3 regions of the Microbispora sp. NPDC049633 genome follow, and region 2 is predicted to be linked to each of the others. Evidence: predicted binding sites of a transcription regulator. Region 2 holds the regulator's gene; each other region holds the start of a gene.

Region 1 (3,269 bases), on a different contig from region 2:
CGCCGCCGCCAGGTCGGCCGGGTGGCCGCGGCGCAGCGCGCTCGCGGCGGCCACCGGGTCGGCCCCGTCGGCGAGTATCCTCACGGCCTCGTCCAGGGCCCCGCGCCCGGCGGGCGTGAGCAGCATGCGGAAGGCGTCCAGGTCCACGCCCGCGACGCTACCGCCTGCCCGGCGCGTACGTCGGCCCTGGGCGTCGCCCTGTGGACGAGCCCCGGAGCGGGCGACGGCAGGGGCGCCGCCGGGAACCGGCCGGAGCCGGCGGAACGGGAAGGCCGTGCCCGGCGGTCAGCAGGGGCGGACGTCGCCCAGCGAGGCGAGCAGCTTGCACAGCAGCCCGGACAGCTGGGCCCGGTCCTCGTCGGTGAGGCCGGCCAGCATTCGCCCCTCGTTGGCCACGTGACCGGCCAGCAGGGCGTCGACCACCGCCCGGCCCTCGTCGGTGAGGGTGATCAGGACCATGCGGCGGTTGGACGGTGAGACCTCCCTGCGCACCAGTCCCTTCGCGACGAGGCGGTCCACCCGGTTGGTGAGCGCCGCGGAGCTGACCATCGCGGCGGTGGCGAGGTCGCTCATGCAGAGCAGGTGATCGGGATTGGACCGGAAGAGAGTCGCGAGCACGTCGAACTCCCACGGCTCCAGGTCGTGTTCGGAGAAGTACTCCTTGATGCCCTTCTCCAGCAGCCGGGACGCGCGGGAGATGCGCCCGGCCACCCCCATCGCCGAGCAGTCCACGTCCGGGCGCACTTGGGCCCACTGGCTGAGGATCTGGTCGACGGCGTCGTTGCCGGTGGCGCCGGCGCAGGTGGTGTCGTTGCCGTCGGTGCCGGTGCAGGTGCTGTCGTTCGCGAGGGTGTCGTTCATAGCGCGCGCGGCCTGGGTCCTCCGCCGCTCCTCCTCCACCGGCCATCGTAACCGAAACTTCGACGTTGAAATATCGATGGGGGGTGCGCTACCGTCTGCGTCGAACAGTAAAACGTCGAAGTGTTCGAGGTGGAAGAAAGATGAAGGTACTGCTGCTCGGTGCGACGGGGTACATCGGCTCGGTGCTGGCGGAGCGCCTCGCCGAACACGGCCACGAGGTCGTCGCGCTCGTCCGTCCGAAGGCGCGCGACACCGCCGTACCCGGTGAGGTGCGCCACGGCGACATCCACGAGCCCGAGACGCTCCGCGCGGCGGTGACGCCGGACATCGACGTCGTCGTGCACGCGGCCAACCCCGTCGGGGACGAGGCGGTGGACGTCGCGGCGATCGAGGCGCTGTCCGGCGGCGGCGCGCGGCTCGTCTACACCAGCGGCGTCTGGGTGCTCGGCGCCACCACGGAGGCGGCGGGCGAGGACGCGCCGCTGAACCCCATCACCCTGTCCGGCTACCGGCCGCGGGTGGAGGGGCTGGTGCGGGACGCGGGCGGCGTCGTCGTGAGGCCCGGCATCGTGTACGGCCGGGGCGGCGGCATCCCCGGGCTGCTCGCCTCCCCCGACGGGGAGGACGGACGGTACGTCCACGCGGGCGGCCCGGCCCCGACCTGGCCGACCGTCCACGTCGACGACCTGGCGGACCTGCTCGTGCTCGCGATCGAGAAGGGCGAGCCGGGGAGCCTCTTCCACGCTGTCACCGAGGAGGCGGTGAGCGTCGCCGACGTCGCGGCGGCGGCCGGCCGTACGGGGAAGGCGGTGCCGTGGCCGGTCGACGAGGCGAGCCAGGCGCTCGGCCGTCCCTTCGCCGAGGGCCTGGCCCTGAGTCAGGTGGTGAGCGGCGACCTCGCCAGGAAGGTCCTCGGATGGCAGCCGAGCCGTCCGGGCATCGTCGACGACGTGCGCTCCGGGTCGTACGCCTCCCGCGTCTGACCTGCGATGCCGGTTCGTGTTGACTGTCACGCGCCACTTGCATACTGTTTCGTGTTGGCACTCTGCCATTGAGAGTGCCAACAGCGACGAGACAGGTCTGACACCCGCGACGGCAGGCCGCTGGTCGCCTCTTCAGCTCATTCATCGCAATCTGAAGGGGAGGTCCGATCGTGACGACCGCCACCAAGGTTCCCGTTAAGCCGCTTGGCGACCGCATCGTGGTCCAGCCGCTTGAGGCCGAGCAGACCACCGCCTCCGGCCTGGTCATCCCGGACACCGCCAAGGAGAAGCCGCAGGAGGGCCGCGTCCTCGCTGTGGGTCCGGGCAACTGGGACGAGGACGGCGAGAAGCGCATCCCGCTCGACGTCAAGGAGGGCGACGTCGTCCTCTACAGCAAGTACGGCGGCACCGAGGTCAAGTACGGCGGCGAGGAGTACCTGGTGCTCTCGGCCCGCGACGTGCTCGCCATCATCGAGAAGTAGGCCGCGTCGGCCAGTGGAGCCCCGGGACACGCGCCCGGGGCTCCGCGCGCTCACAAGGAGACCTGAATGCCGAAGATCCTGGAGTTCGAAGAGGACGCGCGGCGCGCTCTCGAGCGTGGTGTCAACGCTCTCGCCGACGCAGTCAAGGTGACCCTCGGCCCGCGCGGCCGCAACGTCGTCATCGACAAGAAGTTCGGTGCCCCGACGATCACGAACGACGGTGTGACCATCGCTCGCGAGGTCGAGCTGGACAAGCCGTACGAGAACCTTGGCGCCCAGCTCGCCAAGGAAGTGGCGACCAAGACCAACGACATCGCGGGTGACGGCACCACCACCGCGACCGTCCTGGCCCAGGCCATGGTCCGCGAGGGCCTGCGCAACGTGGCCGCCGGCGCGCAGCCGCTGGGCCTCAAGCGCGGTATCGACAAGGCCGCCCAGGCCGTCAGCGAGCGGCTGCTCGGCAGCGCCCGCCACGTCGAGGACAAGAAGGAGATCGCCAACGTCGCCACGATCTCCGCGCAGGACGCGAAGATCGGCGGCCTGATCGCCGAGGCGTTCGACAAGGTGGGCAAGGACGGTGTCATCACCGTCGAGGAGTCCAACGCGATGGGCCTGGAGCTGGAGTTCACCGAGGGCCTCCAGTTCGACAAGGGCTACCTGTCGCACTACATGGTGACCGACTCCGAGCGCATGGAGGCGGTCCTCGAGGACCCCTACATCCTCATCACCCAGGGCAAGATCTCCTCCATCGCGGACTTCCTGCCGCTGCTGGAGAAGGTCGCCCAGACCAAGCGCCAGCTGCTGGTCATCGCCGAGGACGTCGAGGGCGAGGCCCTGGCCGTCCTGGTGACCAACAAGATCCGGGGCACCTTCACCTCGGTCGCCGTCAAGGCCCCCGGCTTCGGCGACCGCCGCAAGGCCATGCTGCAGGACATCGCCATCC
Region 2 (3,269 bases):
CGGCCGGCCGCGTCCGACAGGAACACGGGAACACTCATGCTCAGCGGCCGTTGAAGGCGTCCCGCAGGCGGGAGAAGAAGCCCTGCTGACCCGGGGAGAACTTGCCGGGCGGCCGCTCCTCACCGCGCAGCTTCGCCAGCTCGCGCAGCAGTTCCTCCTGCTGCGGGTCGAGCTTGGCCGGCGTCTCGACGTTGACGTGGATCAGCAGGTCGCCCCTGCCGGTCTCGTTGAGCCGCTGGACGCCCTTGCCGTACAGCGGGATGACCTGGCCGCCCTGGGTGCCCGGCCGCACGTCGATGTCCTCGGGGCCGTCGAGGGTCTCGACCGTGATCGAGGTGCCGAGCGCGGCGGCGGTCATCGGGATGTGGACGGTGCAGTGCAGGTCGTCGCCGCGCCGCTCGAAGATCTGGTGCGGCCGCTCGACGATCTCCAGGAACAGGTCGCCGGGAGGCCCGCCGCCGGGACCGACCTCGCCCTCGCCGGCGAGCTGGATGTGCGTGCCGTCCTCGACGCCGGCCGGGATCCTGACCTTGATCGTGCGCCGGGTCCTGACCCGGCCCTCGCCCGAGCACTCCATGCAGGGATGCCGGATGACGCTGCCGAACCCGCCGCACTGGGGGCAGGGGCGTGAGGTCATGACCTGGCCGAGGAACGAGCGGGTCACCTGCGAGACCTCACCGCGTCCGTGGCACATGTCGCAGGTGTCGGGGTGGGTGCCCGCCGCCGCCCCGGAGCCCTGGCAGACGTCGCAGACGACGGCCGTGTCGACCATGATCTCGCGGGTCGTGCCGAACGCCGCCTCCGACAGGTCGAGTTCGACCCGGATCGTGGCGTTGCGGCCCCGGCGGGCACGCGAGCGGGGACCCCGCGCCGCGCCCGCCGAGCCGAAGAAGGCGTCCATGATGTCGCTGAACGGGAAGCCCGCGCCGAAGCCGCCGGCCCCGGCCCCCGCGCCGCCGCCGAACGGGTCGGCGCCCATGTCGTACATACGGCGCTTGCCCGTGTCGGACAGCACCTCGTACGCCTGGTTGATCTCCTTGAACCGCTCCTGGGTCTCCGGATCGGGGTTGACGTCCGGGTGCAGCTCACGGGCCAGGCGGCGGTACGCCTTCTTGATCTCTTCCTGGCTGGCGTCGCGCCGGACGCCAAGGGTCGCGTAGTAGTCGTTGGACACTTATGACCCCGCCAGGATCTGGCCGACGTACCGCGCCACCGCGCGTACCGCACCCATCGTCACCGGATAGTCCATTCGTGTCGGGCCCAGCACTCCGAGCCGGGCCAGTTCCCTGTCGCCCGAACCGTACCCGGCGGCCACGATAGAGGTGCCGCGCAACCCGCTGTAGGGGTTCTCGGATCCGATTCGGACGGTGATGTCGGACAGCCCGCCGGTCTCACCCAGCAGGCGGATGAGGACGACCTGTTCCTCCAGCGCCTCCAGCACGCCGCGCAGGCCGACGCTGAAATCCGCTGCGGCGAGGTTGGCCGTACCGGCGAAGGCGATTTTCTCCTCGTGCCGTTCCACGAGCGTCTCGAGCAGCACGGACAGGATCGTGGCCGCCGCGGGCCTGTCCTCCGGGGGCAGCCGCTCGGGCACCTCGGCCACGGTCTCGGGCACCTGGGACAGCCCGCACCCGTCCAGGCACGCGTTGAGCACGGCGCGCAGGTTGGCGATCCGGTCGTCGGCGATGGCCTCGGGCAGGTCGACCACCCGCTGCTCGACCCGTCCCGTGTTGGTGATCAGCACCAGCATGACCCGCCGTTCGGCGATCGGGACGATCTCCACGTGCCGGACCGACGACCTCGTCAGCGAGGGGTACTGGACCACCGCGACCTGCCGGGTGAGCTGCGCGAGCAGCCGCACCGTGCGCATGACGATCTCGTCGAGGTCCACCGCCCCCGCGAGGAAGGTCTCGATGGCCCTGCGCTCGGCGCCCGACAGCGGCTTGATCTGCGACAGCCGGTCGACGAACAGGCGGTAGCCCTTGTCGGTGGGCACCCTGCCGGCGCTGGTGTGGGGCTGGGTGATGTACCCCTGCTCCTCCAATGCCGCCATGTCGTTGCGGATCGTCGCGGGGGAGACGCCGAGGTTGTGCCTGTCCGCCAGGGCCTTGGACCCCACCGGCTCGTTGGTGGACACGTAGTCCTCGACGATGGCGCGCAGAACGGCGAGCTTGCGGTCGTCGAGCAATGTGTCACCTCCCTGTGCCTGGAAACACCGACTCTGGCACTCTGTGTTCCCGAGTGCCAAGTGTACGGCTACCACCCCACGTGGTGCGATAACGCAGGGGGCACCAAGACGACGCAGGGCACCAGGACAAGTGGGCTGCAAATCGACGGCAAGTCGCATGGTGGACTCTTCATCTCATGTACGAGAATCAGAACCCCGCTCCGGCCGACGTCACCATGCGGGTCCCCCGCCCCGCGACCGCCGTGCCGCCCGGCGCGACCCTGCGGATGCCCAACCCCGTTCCCCCGCCGTACGGCGGCTCCCGGCCGATCCGGCCCCGCCTGCTGTGGGTCTTCCTCTCCTGGGCGCTCTTCCTCGTCCTGCTGGTGGCCGGGGTCGGCGGGTTCGCCGGCGGACTGTTCTCCACGATCGGCGACATCGCGCCCACCACGACCTTCTCCGGCGGGCAGTCGGTGAGCGTCGCGCTCGACCCCGCGGACAAGCCCGCCATCTACGCGGCGGTCGACCAGCCCACCGACGTCAGCTGCCGGCTCGGCGACGGCACCGACCCGCAAGTGCGGCTGACCCGGCCGGCCACCTCCCAGACCGTCGCGCTGAACGGCACCACCTGGGAGCTGCTGTTCGAGGCCGGCGTCCCGCAGGCGGGCACGTACCAGCTCGCCTGCGACGGCGACGGGGTGAGGTTCGGCGTCGGCAAGCAGCTCACCGGGGACATCGGCAAACTGGTGGGCGGTGCGCTCGCGCTGCTCGCGCTCCCCGTCGTCGGCTTCCTGGCCGCGGTGATCGTGACGATCGTCGTGCTGGTGCGCCGTTCCGGGGCCCGCCGTCGCATGGCGTGATTTGCTAGCGTTCCCCGCATGTACGGGCGGGACGTGCTTTCCGGAGACTGGCGGCGGCCACGGCGGGGGCGGATCCCCGAGATCCCGGCCGAGCCCGACCTCGTGGTCGAGGACGCCGAGGGCCGCTTCTGCGGCGCCGTGGTGGCCTGCGACAAGGAGGCGGTGACGCTAGAGGACCGGTTCGGCCGTCGGCGGGTGTTCCCGCTGACCCCCGCCGGGTTCCTCCTCGACGGCGAACCGGT
Region 3 (3,269 bases), on a different contig from region 2:
TCATGGAGCCCGTGGACGTCCGGCGCGGCGTCGACACGATCCGCACCGCCGCGCTGGTCATCGCGCCGGCCCTGGCGGTGGACCGGGTCACCGGCGTACGGCTCGGCCGCGGCGGCGGGTTCTACGACCGCGCGCTCGCCCGCGTCGGGCCGAACGTGCCGACGGTGGCACTCCTGCACGAAGGCGAGCTGATGGAGGGGGTGCCGGCCGAGCCGCACGACCAGCGCGTACGCTTCGCCGCCCTCCCGAGTGGAATCGCCCGTTTGGTACAGATGTGACAAGATTGACGTAACGGACGGCGAAGGGAGCGGGTGGGTCTGAACGTCTGGCTGCTCCTGTCCGCCGTCGTCGTCATCGCGGCCATCGCGTCCGTACGGATCGCGCATCGCACCGGCCTTCCCACGCTGCTCCTCTATCTCGGCCTCGGACTGCTGCTCGGTGAGGGCGGCATCGTCGGCATCAACTTCGACAACGCCCAGACGGCCCAGCAACTCGGCATGATCGCGCTCGCCGTGATCCTCGCCGAGGGTGGTCTCACCACCAACTGGAACCACGTACGAGACGCCGTGCCGACGGCGCTCGTGCTCGCCACGGCCGGGATCGCGGTCAGCGTCGTCGTGCTCGCGGCGGGCGTCGCCGTCCTGCTCGGCATGGAGTGGCGGATGGCGCTGCTGCTCGGCGCGTTCCTGGCGTCGACCGACGCGGCGGCCGTGTTCTCCGTGCTGAGGCGGCTGCCGCTGCCGCCCCGGCTCGCCGGGATCCTGGAGGCCGAGTCGGGCTTCAACGACGCCCCGACCGTCATCCTCGTGATCATGCTGAGCGCGGGCTCGTCGCTGACCCTCTCGCTGCCGCACGTCCTGCTGGACACCACCGTCGAACTGGTCATCGGCGCGGCCGTCGGTCTCGCCGTGGGCCCGGCGGGGGTGTACGCACTGCGCCGGGTCGCCCTGCCCGCCTCCGGCCTCTACCCGATCGCGGTGCTGGCGCTCGCGTTCGTCACCTACAGCGGGGCGACTCTGCTGCACGGCAGCGGGTTCCTCGCGGTCTACCTGACGACGCTGGTCCTGGGCAACGCCAAGCTCCCCCACCGCGCCGCCACGCGCGGCTTCGCGGAGGGCGCGGCCTGGCTCGCCCAGATCGGGCTGTTCGTGATGCTCGGCATGCTGGTCGACCCGCGCGAGCTGCCGGGCGTGCTCGTCCCGGCCCTGCTGTCGGGCCTGCTGCTGGTCCTGCTCGCCCGGCCGGCGTCCGTGCTGGTGTCCGCGGCGGTCGCGCGGCTCCTGCGCCTCGGCGCCCTGTCGTGGCGCGAGCAGGTGTTCCTGTCGTGGGCCGGGCTGCGCGGCGCGGTGCCCATCGTGCTGGCCGCGATCCCCTGGGCCGCCGGCCTGCCGGGGGCGAAGGGCCTGTTCAACGACGTCTTCATCATCGTCGTCGTGTTCACGATCCTGCAGGGGCCCACGCTGCCGTACCTCGCCCGGGTGCTCGGCCTGGCGGCGGAGGGCGAGGCGCGCGACCTCGACGTCGAGGCCGCGCCGCTGGAGGAGTTGAACGCCGACCTGCTGCAGGTCCGCATCCCGTCCGGCTCGCTCATGCACGGCGTGGAGATCTTCGAGCTCCGGCTGCCCGCGAACACGATGGTCACGCTCGTCGTACGGAACGGGCAGTCGTTCGTGCCCACGCAGACGACCCGGCTGCTGGCGGGCGACCAGCTTCTCGTGGTCACCACGGCCGCCCAGCGGGAGACGGTCGAACGCCGCCTGCGCGCCGTGAGCCGACGCGGCAAGCTCGCCGGTTGGTACGGCGAACGCGGCAACTGAGCAGGGCCGTCGAACGGGCCGCGGGCGAAAGGGACACCCCGGGGCAATAAACATGGCTGGAGTGGCGTTTGCGCTTGTTGATTGCGTACGATTAGCAATCGACCCGGTCGAGTGCCAGTCTCAGGAGGAGCGAGTGCCTACCTACCAGTACGCCTGTACCGCTTGCGGTGAGCAGCTGGAGGCCGTCCAGAAGTTCTCTGACGACCCGCTCACGGAGTGCCCGGCCTGCCAGGGCAAGCTGCGCAAGGTCTTCTCCGCCGTTGGCATCGTGTTCAAGGGCTCGGGCTTCTACCGGACCGACAGCCGTTCGTCGAGCTCGTCGACGACCACGTCCACCACGTCGTCGGCCTCGAAGGCGTCCGGCGACTCGGGCAAGAAGGAGCCGGCGACCTCCACGAGCTCGTCGAGCACCTCTTCGTCTTCGTCGAGCACCTCCTCGTCGAGCACGTCGTCGTCCGGCTCGACCGCCGCCGCCTGAGGTTATCCACAGGGGCCGGCGGGACGCGCCGGGTGCGCGGCGGCGTTCGCTAGTGTCGGCCCATGGTCAATCGCGCAGACATCGGGGTCATCGGCGGTTCGGGGTTCTACTCGCTGCTGGAGGACGCCGAAGAGATCGACGTGACGACGCCGTACGGCCCGCCGAGTGACTCGCTCACCGTGGGCCGCATCGGCGAGCGGACCGTCGCGTTCGTCCCCAGGCACGGCCGCGGCCACACTTTTCCTCCCCACCGCATCCCCTATCGGGCGAACATGTGGGCTCTGCGGTCCCTCGGCGTCCGCCAGGTGCTCGCGCCCAGCGCGGTCGGGTCCCTGCGCCCGGAGATCGGCCCGGGCGCCCTCGTGATCCCCGACCAGCTCGTAGACCGCACCCAGGGCCGCGAGCAGACCTACTACGACACGGGCGGCGCCGTCCACGTGTCGTTCTCCGACCCGTACTGCCCCTCGGGCCGGGCGGCCGCCGTCGCCACGGCGCACGAGACGGGCTGGGACACGGTCGACGGCGGCACCCTGGTCGTGGTCCAGGGGCCCCGCTTCTCCACCCGGGCCGAGTCGAAGTGGTTCTCGGGCGCGGGATGGTCGATCATCGGCATGACCGGGCACCCCGAGGCCGTCCTCGCCCGCGAGCTCGCCCTCTGCTACACGACGCTCGCCCTCGTGACCGACCACGACGCCGGCGTGGAGGCCGGTGAGGGGGTCACCCACGAGGAGGTCCTGGCCTTCTTCGCCGCCAACGTCGAGCGGATGCGCGCTCTGGTCGCCCAGGTCGTCGAGGCCCTGCCGGAGGAGCGCGCCTGCCCCTGCGGCAGCGCGCTCGACGGCGTCAAGCTGCCGATCGAGCTTCCCTGAGACCATCGATGCGTGCCACGATCCGGCGACCGTCGGCCCATCGGCTCCTTCTGATCGCGCACGGCCGACGACGTGAGGCCGCTCGCGGAACAGCCGGAGCCCGTT

The links. The regulator HrcA, encoded in region 2, represses chaperone genes, less so after heat shock. The targets are predictions, from matches to a motif close to TTGGCACTCTCNNNNNGAGAGTGCCAA.
Region 1: the regulator HrcA is predicted to act here: its motif matches at 1,899-1,925, upstream of groES (co-chaperone GroES).
Region 3: the regulator HrcA is predicted to act here: its motif matches at 1,909-1,935, upstream of AB0J39_RS37055 (FmdB family zinc ribbon protein).

What each region holds. Positions count from the first base shown of each region.
Region 1 is NZ_JBFAOO010000198.1:3,318-6,586, forward strand. It holds gene AB0J39_RS32675 (methyltransferase domain-containing protein) at 1-147, opposite strand, end outside; gene AB0J39_RS32680 (MarR family transcriptional regulator) at 286-861, opposite strand; gene AB0J39_RS32685 (NAD-dependent epimerase/dehydratase family protein) at 1,002-1,844, shown strand; gene groES (co-chaperone GroES) at 2,012-2,326, shown strand; gene groL (chaperonin GroEL) at 2,393-3,269, shown strand, end outside.
Region 2 is NZ_JBFAOO010000133.1:10,689-13,957, reverse strand. It holds gene AB0J39_RS27720 (16S rRNA (uracil(1498)-N(3))-methyltransferase) at 1-38, opposite strand, end outside; gene dnaJ (molecular chaperone DnaJ) at 41-1,174, opposite strand; gene hrcA (heat-inducible transcriptional repressor HrcA) at 1,175-2,188, opposite strand; gene AB0J39_RS27705 (hypothetical protein) at 2,365-3,027, shown strand; gene AB0J39_RS27700 (DUF3097 domain-containing protein) at 3,046-3,269, shown strand, end outside.
Region 3 is NZ_JBFAOO010000291.1:371-3,639, reverse strand. It holds gene AB0J39_RS37065 (5-formyltetrahydrofolate cyclo-ligase) at 1-278, shown strand, start outside; gene AB0J39_RS37060 (potassium/proton antiporter) at 312-1,817, shown strand; gene AB0J39_RS37055 (FmdB family zinc ribbon protein) at 1,951-2,295, shown strand; gene AB0J39_RS37050 (S-methyl-5'-thioadenosine phosphorylase) at 2,358-3,164, shown strand.